Regions from separate parts of the Thiobacter subterraneus genome, predicted to be linked through region 1. Evidence: predicted binding sites of a transcription regulator. Region 1 holds the regulator's gene; the other holds the start of a gene.

What was found. The regulator HrcA, encoded in region 1, represses chaperone genes, less so after heat shock. The targets are predictions, from matches to a motif close to TTAGCACTCNNNNNNNNNGAGTGCTAA.
Region 2: groES (co-chaperone GroES) is a predicted target of HrcA. The motif match lies at 3,405-3,431, and genes of this name have one in related genera.

The regions. Positions count from the first base shown of each region.
Region 1 covers NZ_AP042402.1:660,459-668,291, reverse strand. Annotated here, with positions in the region: gene dnaK (molecular chaperone DnaK) at 1-1,774, opposite strand, end outside; gene grpE (nucleotide exchange factor GrpE) at 1,864-2,418, opposite strand; gene ACZ42P_RS03450 (hypothetical protein) at 2,583-3,566, opposite strand; gene hemH (ferrochelatase) at 3,639-4,736, opposite strand; gene hrcA (heat-inducible transcriptional repressor HrcA) at 4,736-5,752, opposite strand; gene ACZ42P_RS03435 (NAD kinase) at 5,853-6,725, shown strand; gene recN (DNA repair protein RecN) at 6,760-7,833, shown strand, end outside.
Region 2 covers NZ_AP042402.1:1,414,072-1,421,904, forward strand. Annotated here, with positions in the region: gene ACZ42P_RS07080 (EAL domain-containing protein) at 1-1,069, opposite strand, end outside; gene groL (chaperonin GroEL) at 1,248-2,885, opposite strand; gene groES (co-chaperone GroES) at 2,985-3,275, opposite strand; one part of gene ACZ42P_RS07095 (IS3 family transposase) at 3,876-4,308, shown strand; one part of gene ACZ42P_RS07095 (IS3 family transposase) at 4,308-5,446, shown strand; gene ACZ42P_RS07100 (hypothetical protein) at 6,057-6,608, opposite strand; partial or broken gene ACZ42P_RS07105 (IS256 family transposase) at 6,774-7,833, opposite strand, start outside.

The DNA.
Region 1 (7,833 bases):
CCAGGGCGTTCATCCGGGCCTGGATGGCGTCCTTGTCGTTGCCCTTGATGGCTTCCTCGGCGTCCTTGATCGCGGCCTCGATCTTGGCCTTCTCGTCGGCGCCGATCTTGTCGCCCTGTTCAGCGAGGGTCTTTCTCACCGAGTGGATGAGCTGGTCGCACTGGTTGCGCGCCTCCACCAGCTCGCGCTGCTTGTGATCCTCGGCGGCGTGCGCCTCGGCATCTTTCAGCATGCGCTGGATTTCCTCCTCGGTCAGACCGGAGTTGGCCTTGATGGTGATCTTGTTCTCCTTGCCGGTCGCCTTGTCGCGGGCGGACACGTGCAGGATGCCGTTGGCGTCGATGTCGAAGGTCACCTCGATCTGCGGCACGCCGCGCGGTGCGGGCGGAATACCCTCCAGGTTGAACTGGCCGAGGCTCTTGTTGCCCGCCGCCATTTCCCGCTCACCCTGCAGCACGTGGATGGTCACCGCGGTCTGGTTGTCATCCGCCGTGGAGAACACCTGGGTGGCCTTGGTGGGGATGGTGGTGTTCTTGGGGATGAGCACCGTCATCACGCCGCCCAGCGTTTCGATGCCCAGGGAGAGGGGCGTGACGTCGAGCAGCAGCACGTCCTTCACCTCGCCCTGCAGCACGCCGGCCTGGATCGCGGCGCCGATGGCCACTGCCTCGTCCGGGTTCACGTCACGCCGCGGCTCCTTGCCGAAGAACTCCTTCACCTTTTCCTGCACCTTGGGCATGCGCGTCTGGCCGCCGACCAGGATCACGTCGTCGATGTCGGAGATCTTGATGCCCGCATCCTTGATGGCGATCTTGCACGGCTCGATGGTGCGCTCGATGAGATCTTCCACCAGGCTTTCGAACTTGGCCCGGGTGATCTTCACGTTGAGGTGCTTGGGACCGCTTGCGTCCGCCGTGATGTAGGGCAGGTTCACCTCGGTCTGCTGGGCGGAGGACAGTTCGATCTTGGCCTTTTCCGCCGCTTCCTTCAGGCGCTGCAGGGCAAGCATGTCCTTGCGCAGGTCGATGCCCTGTTCCTTCTTGAACTCGTCAGCCAGGTAGTCGATCAGGCGCTGGTCGAAGTCTTCGCCGCCCAGGAAGGTGTCGCCATTGGTGGACAGCACCTCGAACTGGTGCTCGCCTTCCACTTCCGCGATTTCGATGATGGAAATGTCGAAGGTGCCGCCGCCCAGGTCATACACCGCGATCTTGCGGTCGCCTTCCTTCTTGTCCAGACCGAAGGCCAGCGCCGCCGCGGTGGGCTCGTTGATGATCCGCTTCACCTCCAGGCCGGCAATGCGCCCCGCGTCCTTGGTGGCCTGACGCTGGGAGTCGTTGAAGTAGGCCGGCACGGTGATCACGGCCTCCGTCACCGGCTCGCCCAGATAGGCTTCGGCGTCGCGCTTGAGCTTGCGCAGCACCTGGGCCGACACCTCGGGCGGTGCCATCTTCTTGCCCCGCACTTCCACCCACGCATCGCCGTTGTCGGCCTTCACGATCTTGTAGGGCACCAGACTGATGTGCTTCTGCACCGAGGCCTCGTCATAGCGGCGGCCGATCAGGCGCTTGACGGCGAACAGGGTGTTCTGCGGGTTGGTGACCGCCTGACGCTTGGCCGGCGCACCCACCAGGATCTCGCCGTCTTCCGTGTAGGCGACGATGGAGGGTGTGGTGCGTGCACCCTCGGAATTCTCGATGACCTTGGGCTTGCCCCCCTCCATGATGGCCATGCAGGAGTTGGTGGTACCGAGGTCAATGCCGATGATCTTTCCCATGATGTTTTCCTTTTGCAGTGGTCTCGAAATACGGTTACCGGCTAAATGGGGGCTTGAGGCGCGCTTTCAACCCGAAGCCGCCCCCTGTTTCAGTCCTGTTTGGCCTTGGCCACGGTCACCAGGGCCGGGCGCAGCAGGCGCTCGTGGAGCTGGTAGCCCTTCTGCATCACCGTGGTGACGGTGTTGGGCTCCTGTTCCGACTCCACCATGGCCATGGCCTGATGCAGATTGGGGTCGAATTTCGCGCCGGCCGGGTTGACTTCCTGGATGTGGAACTTTTCGAACACCCGGTTGAGCTGTTTCAGCGTGAGCTCCACGCCCTCACGCAGGCTCTCCACGGAGGCGTTCTCCACCGCAAGGGCCATCTCCAGGGCGTCCTTGACCGGCAAAAGCTCCCGGGCGAAGGATTCGATGGAGAACTTGCGTGCCTTTTCCACCTCCTCGGCGCTGCGGCGGCGCACGTTCTCGGTTTCCGCCTTGGCGTACATCCAGGCGTCGTAGTGTTCCTGGGCCTTGCGCTCCGCCTCCCGCAGCATTTCCTCGAGGCTGGGCATCACTTCCGGTGCGGGATGGGCGGCGGGTTCGTTTTGGGTCGCTTCGGTTTGGTCTTGCTTCTGCGTCTGGGTGGTTTCCTGATCGGACATGGGTTCCTCCAAGGGTTCCGATCGCGTATGGGGGCGGCTGGCCCCATTTCAAGAGGGGGGGCACCCCGGTGAGGCGCGGGGCGCGCCGGCCTCCCGGGCCCCCCTGCAGGGGCGGTGACCCGAGGGGGATCCCGGACAGGCGCCGGCCCGATGGACAATCCGGGTTAGATCTTTACGTCGACCTGCTGCACCGTGCCGGCACTGCCGGCCTCGGTGAGATAGAAACTGCTGGTGCGCAGCCAGCCACCGGCCGTCTCGAAGGGGGTGGCGATGCGCCCCAGATGGATGGCGCCGACCCCTGCCTGGGCCAGGGGCAGCACCCAGTCGCCCTGGGCAGTCCGGTTGAACAGCAGCAGCCGGCGGAAGACCGGGTCGGCCTCATCGATGAAGCCGTTGCCGTCCGCGTCGAAGCCTGCCAGTTCGGCAAAGCCGTCACCGCTGGCGGGGCCGAACAGTTCGCGCCCGTCCGTGATCCGGCCGTCACCGTTGCGGTCCAGGGCCAGGAAGGCGCTGCCGGCGGCCAGGAAGGGCATGGCCTCGGTCTGCCCATCCCCATCCAGGTCGAAGGCGAACCGTCCCTCCGTGAGCTGGGCGCTGGTTCCCGCGAAATTGAGGACGAGGGGGTCCTTGGCGGCGACCTCCTCGCCCATCCCGACGCGCAGGGACAGGCGCTCGGCTTCCTCCCGCGCGAGGGAAAACGCCACCTGGACCGCGATCTCGCGCCCGTCACGGGTGCGTACCAGGGCCCGGGCCTGGAACGTCACCTGCTCCTTGAGCTGCCGTTCGGCGTCCAGTTCATAGCGCAGGCTAAAGGAGGGCCCGGCGGCTGCGCCTTCGGCAGGGGTCGCCTCGGAGCGGGCTGGCGTGTCCTGGGAAACAGGGCGCAGGCGGCACACGCAGCGGCCCGTCAGGCGTTCCAGCAGGGCGATGAGCAGGGTCACGCGCGGGTCCCGGGCGGCTTCGTCACCGGCCTTGCGGATCTGCTCGGCCGCTGCCGCCGCCCGGCCGCCGTCCGACAGATCCACCCGGTCGGGCGTCCCGGCGGCACGCCCCGGCACGGCTTGCACGCTCAGCCGTTCCCGCATGGTGAAACGCTCGGTCCGTTCATGGCGGGCCGCGAGATCGACCCAGGCCTGCTCCACGCGCATCGCAGCTCTCCGTTCACGGGGGGATGGAGGGAATTAACGGTAGAACGGCGCGGCCCTTGAGGCAGGGCGGCCCTACTGGGCCGCACCCAGGGCCAGGGCACGGGTACGGGAGGCCTCGGCCGCGCGGGCCGCCCGGTCTGGCGCCTCGTCGAGCCAGCCCGCGAGATGGCCCAGGGTCAGGTCGGCAAGCGCCCGGATGAAGTCCGGCCGGTCGTTGGGGCAGGGGATGTAGTGGAACTCACGACCGCCGGCGGCGAGAAAGGCGGTCTTGGCCTCGACGGCGATTTCCTCCAGGGTTTCCAGGCAGTCGGCGACGAAGCCGGGGCAGATGACGTCCACCCGGCCGACGCCCTGGCGGGCCAGGGCCTCCAGGGTGGGCTGGGTGTAGGGCTTGAGCCACTCGGCGCGGCCGAAGCGGGACTGGAAGGTCACCTGCCAGGCGTCGGCGGCAAGCCCCAGGTTTTCCGCCAGCAGGCGCGCGGTCTTCTGGCATTCGCAGTGGTAGGGGTCGCCCTTTTCCAGGGTGAAGCGGGGCACCCCGTGGAAGCTCATGATGAGCCGGTCCGGCCGGCCATGGGCGGCCCAGTGGGCGCGCACCGATTCCGCCAGGGTGGCGATGTAGCCCGGATGGTCGTGGAAATGCTTGACGAGGCGCAGCTCGGGCGGGTTGCGCAGCCGCTGCAGGGTGGCCGCCACCGCATCGAACACGCTGCCGGTGGAACTGGCGGCGTACTGGGGGTAGAGGGGCAGCACCAGCAGCCGGTCGCAGCCGGCCGCCTTGAGCCGGAGGATCCCCTGTTCCACCGACGGTTCGCTGTAGCGCATGGCGTAATCCACCACCAGGGGCGTGCGGGTGCGCTCGCCAAGATACCCCTTGAGCAGTGTCGCCTGCCGCTTGGTGTGGACGAGCAGGGGTGACCCCTCCGGCGTCCAGATGCTGGCGTATTTCTGGGCCGACTTGCGCGGGCGGGTGTTGAGGATGATGAGATGGAGAATGGGCCACCAGACGGCCCGGGGAATCTCGATCACCCTTGGATCGGACAGGAACTGGCGCAGATACGGCCGCAGGGCCGCCGCCGTGGGGGCGGCGGGGGTGCCCAGGTTGACCAGGAGCACGCCGACGCGGGGAACCGTGCCGTGGCGATAGGGGGGTTCCGGCAGATAATGCATCAGTGATAGGAAAGGGCGCTGGACAGCAGCTTGGCCGTGATGTCCACGATGGGGATGACGCGGTCGTAGGCCATGCGCGTCGGGCCGATCACCCCCACCGTGCCCACCACTTGCCCGTTCACCTCGTAGGGCGCGGTGACCAGACTGCATTCGTCCAGGGGCATGACGCCGGACTCGCCACCGATGAAGATCTGCACGCCCTGACTCTGCTGCCCCAGGGCCAGCAGCTGCATGAGCTCGGTCTTCTGCTCGAAGATGGAGAACAGGCGTTTGAGCCGGTCCAGGTTGGCCGACAGATCCTGAACCTCCAGGAGCTTGCCCTCACCGGACAGCACGCACTGGCCTTCCGCTTCCGAAAGGGCCGCGCTGCCGGCCTCCAGCGCCGCGGTCATCAGGGCGGTGACGTCCTGGCGCAGGGCCTTGAGTTCGTCCTGAATGGTCTGCTTCACCTCGTCCAGGGTGCGGCCGGCATAGTTCTGGTTGAAGAAATTGGCGGCTTCTGTGAGTTCCGCCGCGGTGTAAGCCTTGGCGGGAATGAGGATGCGGTTTTGCACGTTGCCGTCCGTGGCGACCAGGATCATCAGGATGCGCCGCTCCGACAGGCTCAGGAATTCGATATGGCGTACCGCGGTGCTGCGCTTGGGCGCCATCACCACACCGGCGAAATGGGTGAGGTCCGACAGCAGGCGCGAGGCGGAGGCGATCAGGCGCTGGGGATCCGAGGTGTCCAGCTTGCTCTCCAGCGCCTGCACGGCCTGGCTCGGCAGCGGCTGCACCGTGAGCAGGCTGTCCACGAACAGGCGGTAGCCCCGCGGCGTGGGGATGCGCCCCGCCGAGGTGTGGGGGCTGGTGACGAAGCCCAGTTCCTCCAGGTCGGCCATCACGTTGCGGATGGTCGCGGGGGACACGTCCAGCCCGGAATAACGGGACAGGGTGCGCGACCCCACGGGCTGGCCTTCCGCAATGTAGCGTTCCACCAGGGTCTTGAGCAGGACGAGGGAGCGCTTGTCGAGCATGGTCACGATTCTACCGATTCCTGACCCGTTATGAAGTTCCATCGACGCCGCCCGCTGCCGCCCGGACAAAGCGTGGGGCCACCGCTATAATTTCGGCATCATGCGCTTCCCTTTCAAGACCGCGGCCCTGGTGGGCAAGTACAACAGCAGGGAGATCGGCAGCGCCCTGCTGCGCCTGGCGGACCACCTGTCACAGCGGGGGCTGCGTGTCATCATCGCCACCCAGACCGCGGAACGGGTGGGTATTGCCGGCTTCGAGACCGCGACCCTGTCCGAGATCGGCCATATCGCCGACCTGGTGGTGGTGTTCGGCGGCGACGGCACCATGCTTTCCATTGCGCGCATCCTGGCGCCCCATGACGTTTCGGTGGTGGGCGTAAACCAGGGGCGGCTGGGCTTTCTCACCGACGTCTCCCTCGACACCATGATCCAGACCCTGGACGAGATGCTGGCGGGGGAGTTCGTGGTGGAAGATCGCTTTTTGCTGGATGCGGTGATCAAACGCAACGGCGAAATCCTCCACGAAGCCCGTGCCTTCAACGACGTGGTGGTGTCCAAGGGGGCGGCGGGGCGGCTCATCGAGCTGGAGGTGTTCATCGACGGCCAGTTCGTGTACAGCCAGCGCTCCGACGGCCTGGTGATCGCTTCCCCCACGGGCTCCACGGCCTACGCCCTGTCGGCGGGCGGCCCCATCCTCCATCCCACCCTGGAGGCCATCGCCCTCGTGCCCATCTGCCCCCACACCCTGTCCAACCGGCCCATCGCCGTGAACAGCCACTCCCAGGTGGAGGTGCTGATCGTCCATGCCGACGACTGTTGCGCCAACCTGGATGGCCAGCACCGGCTGGACCTCAAGGTGGGCGACCGGGTGCAGGTGAGTGGATCCATGGAAACGGTGCGCCTGCTCCATCCCAAGGGCCACAGCTATTACGACATGCTGCGCCAGAAACTGCACTGGGGGGAAAAGCTGTGAGGCACACCGGTCTTCTCGGGGGCGACGGCTGACCGTGCTGGTCCATCTTTCCGTCCGCGATTTCGTCATCGTCGACCGGGTCGAGCTGGATTTCGAGCCCGGTTTCACCGTGCTCACCGGCGAGACCGGTGCCGGCAAGTCCATCCTCATCGACGCCCTGGCCCTGGTGCTGGGCGACCGCGCCGATGCTTCCGTGGTGCGGCAGGGCTGTGCCCGGGCCGAGATCGCCGCCCAGTTCGACATTTCCCGGGAGCAGGAACTCCTCGAGTGGCTGGCGGCCCACGACCTGACAGGCGACGAAGGTCTGTGCCTGCTGCGCCGGGTGGTGGATGCTTCGGGCCGCTCCCGTGCCTTCATCAATGGCCATGCGGCGACCCTGCAGCAGCTGCGCGAGGTGGGGGAGCGGCTGGTGGACATCCATGGCCAGCATGCCCACCAGAGCCTGCTCAGGCCGGCGGCCCAGCGTGCCTTGCTGGATGGCTACGCGGCGCTGGATGTGCTGGCCGGCCTGGTGGCCGACCTGTACCGGGACTGGCAGGAAATCCGCCGGCAGCGGCAGCTGGCGGAACGGGATGCGGCGCAGCTCGCCCGGGAACGGGAAGAGCTGGAATGGCAGGTGAAGGAGCTCGAGGCGCTCCAATTCAGCGAGGAGGAGTGGGCTGCGCTTAAGGCGGAACACAGCCGGCTGGCCCATGCCGCCAGTCTCATCGAAGGCGCGCGGGAGGCGGTGGAACAGCTCTCCGAGAGCGATCTGTCGCTGCTGTCCCAGCTGGCCGGCGTGATCGACCGGCTGCAGCAGCTGCGGCAATACGACCCGGCCCTGGAAGAAGTGCTGGCCATCCTGGAGCCGGCGGAAATCCAGTTGCGCGAGGCGGCCTATGCCTTGAACCACTATCGCCAGCGGCTGGACCTGGACCCCGAACGCCTCGCGGAGTGCGAGGCGCGGCTGGAAGCCATCCACCGGGCGGCACGCAGGTTCCGCGTCACCCCGGACCGCCTGCCGGCGCTGCTGGAAGGCGCGCGCGAGCGGCTGGCCGAGCTGGCGCAGGCCGGGGATGCCGCTGCCCTGGCCCAGCGCGAGGACGCGCTTAAGGCACGCTATCGTGCC
Region 2 (7,833 bases), 750 kb from region 1:
AGGCCAGCTCCTGGGCCAGCACCCGCTCGGTGGTCACGTCCCGGAACACCACCACCGCCCCGAGGACGCCCCCCGCCTTCGCCCGAATGGGGGAGACCGTCTGCTCGATGGCGTATTCCTCGCCGCGACGGTTGAGCAGCACGGGTGCCGCCGGCGTGACAGTCGGCGGCGCATCGGCGAGCACGCCCGCCAGCAGGCCCGCCAGGGGGCGGCGGTCGCGCTCGTCCACCACCCGGTAGATTTCGTCCACCGGCCGGCCCGCCGCTTCCGCCAGGGACCAGCCGGTAAGGCGTTCCGCCATGGCATTCAGGTGGCGCACGCGCCCGTCGGCATCGGTGGTGATGACGGCATCGCCAATGGAATGCAGCGTGATCTCGGCGCGGTCCCGTTCCTCGGCCAGCGCCCGCTCCGCCGCCAGCGCCCGCCGTGTCACCCGCGCCGCGATCACGATGGCCAGGATCACCGCCGCCGCCGCCAGCGCCGCCACCTGCGCGAAGGCATGACGGTAACCGCGGCGCGCCTCGTCAAGGGCACGCGCGCTGGCCGCCTCCTGCAGGGCCAGCAGTTCCTTGAAGTGGACGTACACCGCCTGCTGGGCCGGCAGTGCCTGCTCCACGAGCAGCCGGTCCGCTTCGAACTCCCGTCCCTCCTCCAGCAGGCGCACCACCTCCTCCATGAGAGCGGTGGAGGTGCGTATCTTGACGCGGGAGGCTTCCAGCGCCACCCGCTCGGCGTCCGTCAGCGGCATGGCACGCAGGGCGTCGCGGTGGATCACGTACTGGCTGGCCAGCTCACGGAAGCGCAGCATGAGGCGGTCGCGCTCGAAGGGATCACCCGTAAGCAGCATGGACTGCACCACCAGGGCGCGCTCCCGGGAAGCAGACTGCATGGCATTGACGTGGGCCACTTTGACGTTGGCCTCGACCACGATGCGCTCCAGGCGGGTGTTGGCGGCGCGCATCTGCCACAGCGCCGTGGCGGCCAGGGCGACGAGCAGCAGGCAGACCAGGCCGAAGCCCAGGATGAGGGTGCGCGCGGAGCGGGAAACAGCGGGAGGATTGGCGGCCATGGCTGGGGATGATAGCGCGCGGGAGGCGGGATGGGCCCAGCGCCGGGCAGGATCGGCCCGCACCGGCCCCTCCACACCGTCCCGTTGTGCGAATAGCGGCAGGCAGCCGGCAGGCTTGAGGCCGCTCAAAAAACAAACCCCGCCGCAGCGGGGTTTGTCCGGACCATCCGTTGGGCGGTTACATCATGTCCATGCCGCCCATGCCGCCCATGCCGCCGCCGGCAGGGGCCGGCTTGTCTTCCGGCAGCTCGGCCACCATGCAGTCGGTGGTGAGCATCAGACCGGCCACGGAGGCGGCATTCTGCAGGGCCGTGCGGGTCACCTTGGTGGGATCCAGCACGCCCATCTCCATCATGTCGCCATACTCGCCGGTCTGGGCGTTGTAGCCGAAATTGCCCTTGCCCTCGACCACCTTGTTGACCACCACGGAGGGCTCGTCACCACAGTTGGCCACGATCTGGCGCAGGGGCTCCTGCATGGCGCGCAGCACGATCTTGATGCCGGCATCCTGGTCGTGGTTGTCGCCCTTGAGCTTGGACACCGCTTCCACGCAGCGCAGCAGGGCCACACCGCCGCCCGGCACGATGCCCTCTTCCACCGCCGCGCGGGTGGCGTGCAGGGCGTCTTCCACGCGGGCTTTCTTTTCCTTCATCTCGACCTCGGTGGCAGCGCCCACCTTGATCACCGCCACACCGCCGGCGAGCTTGGCCACCCGCTCCTGCAGCTTCTCCTTGTCGTAGTCGCTGGTGGCTTCCTCGATCTGCTTGCGGATCTGCTTGACCCGGGCCTGGATCGCCTCGGCCTTGCCGGCACCGTCGATGATGGTGGTGTGTTCCTTGGCCACCTCGATGCGCTTGGCCTGGCCCAGATCGGCGAGGGTGGCCTTCTCGAGGGACAGGCCCACTTCCTCGGCGATCACCGTGCCGCCGGTGAGGATGGCGATGTCCTCGAGCATGGCCTTGCGCCGGTCACCGAAGCCCGGGGCCTTGACCGCGCAGGTTTTGAGAATGCCGCGGATGTTGTTCACCACCAGGGTGGCGAGCGCCTCGCCTTCCACGTCCTCGGCGATGATGAGCAGCGGACGGCCCGCCTTGGCCACCTGCTCCAGGATGGGCAGCAGGTCGCGGATGCTGGAGATCTTCTTGTCGTGCAGCAGCACGAAGGGGTTTTCCAGCACGGCGAGCTGACGGTCCGGATTGTTGATGAAGTAGGGGGAGAGATAGCCCCGGTCGAACTGCATGCCCTCCACCACTTCCAGCTCGTTGTCGAGACCCGAGCCGTCCTCCACCGTGATCACGCCTTCCTTGCCCACCTTTTCCATGGCATCGGCGATGATCTTGCCGATGGATTCGTCGGAGTTGGCGGAAATGGAACCCACCTGGGCGATTTCCTTGCTGGTGGTGCAGGGCTTGGAAATCTTCTTGAGCTCCTCCACGGTGGCGGCGACGGCCTTGTCGATGCCGCGCTTGAGGTCCATGGGGTTCATGCCGGCGGCGACATACTTCATGCCTTCCTTGAGAATCGCCTGGGCCAGCACGGTGGCGGTGGTGGTGCCGTCACCGGCCACATCGGAAGTCTTGGAAGCGACTTCCTTCACCATCTGGGCGCCCATGTTCTCGAACTTGTCCTTGAGCTCGATTTCCTTGGCCACGGACACGCCGTCCTTGGTGATGGTGGGCGCACCGAAGGAACGCTCCAGCACCACGTTGCGGCCCTTGGGACCCAGCGTCACCTTCACCGCGTCCGCCAGAATGTTCACGCCGGCGACCATCTTGTGGCGGGCGACATCGCCGAATTTCACGTCTTTAGCAGCCATTTGATTCTCCTGAATTCAAAATCGTGGAACGCAAGGGCGGAGAGGTGGCACGGCAAACCGGCAGGTCCCCGCACTTCGCGTCTTTGCGTGGGATAGCGGTTACTTCTCGATCACGCCCATGATGTCTTCTTCGCGCATCACGAGCAGTTCCTCGCCCTCCACCTTGACGGTTTGGCCGGCGTACTTGCCGAACAGGACACGGTCGCCCACCTTCACGTCCATGGGAATGAGCTTGCCGGAGTCGTCCCGCTTGCCGGGGCCCACGGCGATGACTTCACCCTGGTCCGGTTTCTCCGCGGCGGTGTCCGGAATGACGATGCCGGAGGCGGTCTTGCGTTCCTCCTCCACACGCTTGACGATCACGCGGTCATGCAGGGGTCGGATTTTCATGCTTCGGTCTCCTGAAGTTTTGCGTTGAAACGGGGAATCCGGATCGGCCGGCCTCAAACCTGCGCCCGGGCATGTCGCCCAGGAGTCCGGGCCGGCGGGGCGGCTCGTAGCCACAGCGCGCCGGAATTGTTAGCACTCGGGCGCGAGGAGTGCTAATGATAGGGGCGACCCTTCGAAAGTTCAAGCGCCGGCACGGGCGCACGGCCCTCGGCGGCAGGAGCGACGTTGGGAGGTAATCGCAGAAGCAGCCCTGGCCGTCCGGCGGTTGGCGGCGGGGCATCTCGCTGGGTGAGTTCCCGCTGACCGTTCGCTTCGGTGGCGGCCGCCCCACCGGGCCGTTGCGGTTCTTTATCAGCCCATGGGGCACACGACACAGCCCTTGGCCCCCTGCCAGGCGCCCGGAACGGATCCTGAAGAGGATTTGCGGCAGCATCGCCTGCAATGGCCGCTCCGGCGGTACCGGCCTTGGGTTATTCCCAGGGGCTGTCCAGGCTACCGGGACCACCGCACACCTCACCAGCCCGCCGGTAGTCCCTCTGAGTCAGAATAGTTGTCGCCTCGACAGAATCTGAAACCTGGGGGCGATAAGGGAAGAACAAAGTGGCCAGATACGGACAAGCATTCAAGGACAAAGCGGTAGCACGGTTGTTGCCCCCGGAGAGCGCATCGGTGGAGACGGTTTCCCGCGAACTGAGTATTTCAACGGCGACGCTGGAGAGGTGGCGCGCGGATGCCCTGTCCAAGCCCGCTCGCACACGGGCCTGGACAGGGCCGGCCCGATTCGAGGCCGTGCTGGTCACCGCCGCAATGGATGAAGCCAGCAAGAGCGCCTGGTGCCGCGAGAACGGCGTGTATCCGCAGGAACTCGAGCAATGGCGTGCAGCGGCGACACAAGCGCTGGCCGACCCCGAGGACACCGCGCGGCTCGGCCTCCGCGACAAGAAGGCCGACCGGCGACGTATCAAGGAACTCGAGCGCGAGCTGCGCCGCAAGGAGAAGGCCTTGGCCGAAGCCGCCGCGCTGCTGGTGCTGTCAAAAAAGCTCGAGGCGATCTTTCCAAAGGACAAGGACGAGGACGCATGATCGGCCGGGAAGATCGCCAAACAATCGTCCGCCACATCGACACCGCACATGCCGCGGGGGCGCGCCTGCGCCCGGCATGCGAGGTTGCTGGCATCACCGTGCGCACCCTGCAACGCTGGAAGGCCGAGGACGGCCTGCGCGTCGGCGATCGCCGGCCCATGGCCAAGCGCCCGACACCCGCCCATGCGCTCACCGAAGAGGAGCGCGCCCGCATCCTGGCGGTGGCCAACGAGGCGCGTTTCGCCGACCAACCCCCCGCGCGCATCGTGCCGACGCTCGCCGACGAAGGGATCTATATCGCCAGCGAATCGAGCTTCCAGCGCGTGCTGCGCGCCCACGGGCAGACGCGCCACCGGGGCCGGGCTCGTGCGCCTCAGCGTTCGCGCCCGCCAACCACCCATGTCGCGACCGCGCCAGGCCAGGTCTGGTGCTGGGACATGACTTACCTGCCCACGCAGGTGCAGGGGCGTTGGTTCCACCTTTACCTGATCCTGGATCTCTACAGCCGCAAGATCGTCGGATGGGAAATCCATGCGGCTGACCACGCCGACCACGCGGTGAGCCTGCTCAAGCGCACCGCGCTGGCCGAAGGCGTCCACGCGATGATCGACAAACCCGTGCTTCACGGCGATAACGGCAGCACGCTCAAGGCCACCACGGTGCTTGCCATGCTGCACTGGCTGGGTGTCAAACCCTCTTACTCGCGCCCGCGCGTCTCCGACGACAACGCCTTCGTCGAGTCGCTGTTCAAAACGGCCAAGTATCGCCCCGAATTCCCGGCGCGGGGCTTTGCCACCCTTGAAGAGGCCCGCCGCTGGGGGCGGGACTTCGTGCACTGGTACAACTTCGAGCACCGCCACAGTGGCATCCGCTACGTCACGCCGGCGCAGCGACACGCGTTGGAGGACCAGGCCATCCTGGCCAAACGCCATCAGACGTATCTCCAGGCCCGCGCGCGCCATCCTGCGCGCTGGTCCGGGGAGGTTCGCGACTGGACACCGGTCGGTGCGGTCACGCTCAATCCGGAGCGTAATGCTGTCGTGCGCGGCCACGTACATGCCGAAGATACAGGGCAGTTTGTTGCATGAATCAGGCGACAACTAGCTTGACTTGTTCCGTAGTGCGGGGGGAAATTTGCAGAGAGAAAGATGCACAACTCCCTGCCCACCCAGCCAGTCTTGGTCAGAATGCCGTCGCCATCAAAGTCGAAGTCGATGTGGGCGGGGTAGCCCACTGCCTCCCAGCCGTCGCTGTCGAGGTCCAGGATGAAGGGGTCCCGGGGCCAGCGCCAGGGTTTGGCATCCCGATACCGACCCGTCGTCAAATCAAATAGAGGATCGAGATATGCGTTCCGGCTGATCCATTCACGAAGCTCTTTCAATCCCCATTCCGCCAGGGTGCCTAATCCCGCATCTCGTAGACTTTTCTTCGCGGCCTGATCCTTCAAGTAATCTTGGAATGATTTGTCCTTGCGGAGTGAATCAAATACACGATCGAGACCAGTTTTGGTGAGAGCCTTGTCGAGAAACCAAAGCGGTATGCCAATTCCAACGGCCTCAGCCAGCTTCGTTGCAGCATCATAAGCCGCTTGCTCGCGAGCATTTGGATCAGCCGTGTTTTGGACAATCTCAGCTGCATCAGCCACCTCTTTCAGTTTGGTGGCCACCCATGCAAGGGACCCTGCTTTGTGTAACGCGCTCAAGCTTTACCTCCACGAAAAACGATATAAGCCGCCGACAAGAATTCATCGAAAACATTAACTATAAAGCCAAAAATATATGTCATTGCAGCAATAAGGATTGCGTCCAACAACTCGATATTTTTTGCTGTGAATTTCTCCCCAAAAAAACCAGCGGCGAAGAAAGTTATAAGTCCATAACCAAGCAGCATCCAGAAAGAATCCGTCAGGCTCCCTTTGTTATGCGTGGGAAATCTCGGCCAACCAAGCAGCAGTCCCTCAAACACGCGCCTAAAAGTGTTTGCCAAGAAAGAGGAAAGCAATGCTCCAGCGACCAAATAGGCTCCAAGGCCATTCCACTCAAAACCGACAACTGAATAGACATTGCCCAGCAATTGCTGAGAACGTGTGACGGCTCCGATGCCACGTTCCTTAAATATGTAAAGACACCAAATCAAATGGAGTGTAAAGGACGAACCAAATAGCACGAGGTCCAGAATGTTGGCTTCCGACCTGGATGGTGAGAAATATTTTCCTTTCATGCCGCCATCCGCCACATTTGATTTGCGCATTTCCCGCTTTGGGCGACGCAACCTTCCTCCGCCATCATGATATCCGCGCCGTCCCCCACCAACTGACTTTCAGCGCTGCCGGCGAGGTTGCGCACTTGAACGCGGCAAGCAGATTGTGCGACCCCTTTTCTGTAAATTTCTGCGGCGGGTGTCATGGCGCCGGGGTTACGGGTTGAGGTTGAGATAGACCTTGCCGGTCATCCACTCGTCGTCGAGTTCGGCAAGCAGAGCCGAGACGAGGCGCAAGCAGGAATCCGGGTTGGGGAAGATGCTAGCCACGCGCGTGCGGCGGCGCAGCTCCCGGTTGATCCGCTCCAGGCCATTGGTGGTGCGCAGGCGGATGCGGTGCGCTGCCGGGAAGTCGAACACGGTCAGGCTCTCCGGCACGGCTTCCTCGGCCCATTGGGCCAGCTTCGGATGCGCCTTGCGCCAGGCCTCCAGAGCGCTCTTCAAGAGCCGTTCGGCCTCCGCCCGGTCGGGTGCGTTGAAGATGGCGCGCAGCTGGGCGGCGACCGTTTTCTTCGCCTCCTGGCGGGTAACGAACTGGCCGGCATTCTGCTGCAAATGGAACTGGCAGCGCTGCCATGGGACAGCGGGCAAGACAGCGCGGCGGGCCGCCTTGAGTCCGGCATGATCGTCGGCAACGATGAGCTTGACGCCCTGCAAGCCTCGGGCGAGGAGCTTTTCCAGGAAACGGCGCCAGTTGATCTCGGCTTCCGAGGTGGCAATGTCGCAGCCCAGCACCCGGCGTTTGCCCGAAGCGTCGATGCCGACGGCGATCAAGACTGCGCAATCGACGATGCGGCCTTCCAGGCGGACCTTCTCGTAGCGGGCAGGAAGACAAGAGGTAGGGCACCTCGCCCAAGGGGCGCTCGCGCCAAGCTTTGAGCCCCTCGTCGAGCCTGGCCGCGGCACGGCTCACCTGGGCGGAAGACAGCGCAATCTCGGGCCCAAGCAGACGCTGCAGGACGTCGATCACCCGCCGGGTGGAGACGCCCTGGACATACATCTCGGCCAGCGCCAGGTTGACGGCCTGGTCCGTGCGGGTGCCCTTTTCCAGGGCGGAAGGGTAAAAATCGCCGGAACGCACCTGCGGCACCTGGAAAGTCACTTCACCCAGGCGGGTGAGCATGGTCTTGGGCTTGAAGCCGGGGGCCGAATCGCGCCGGGTTGCGGTGCGTTCGTAAGGCCGGGCGCCGACAAACTCGGCGCGCTCGATCTTGGC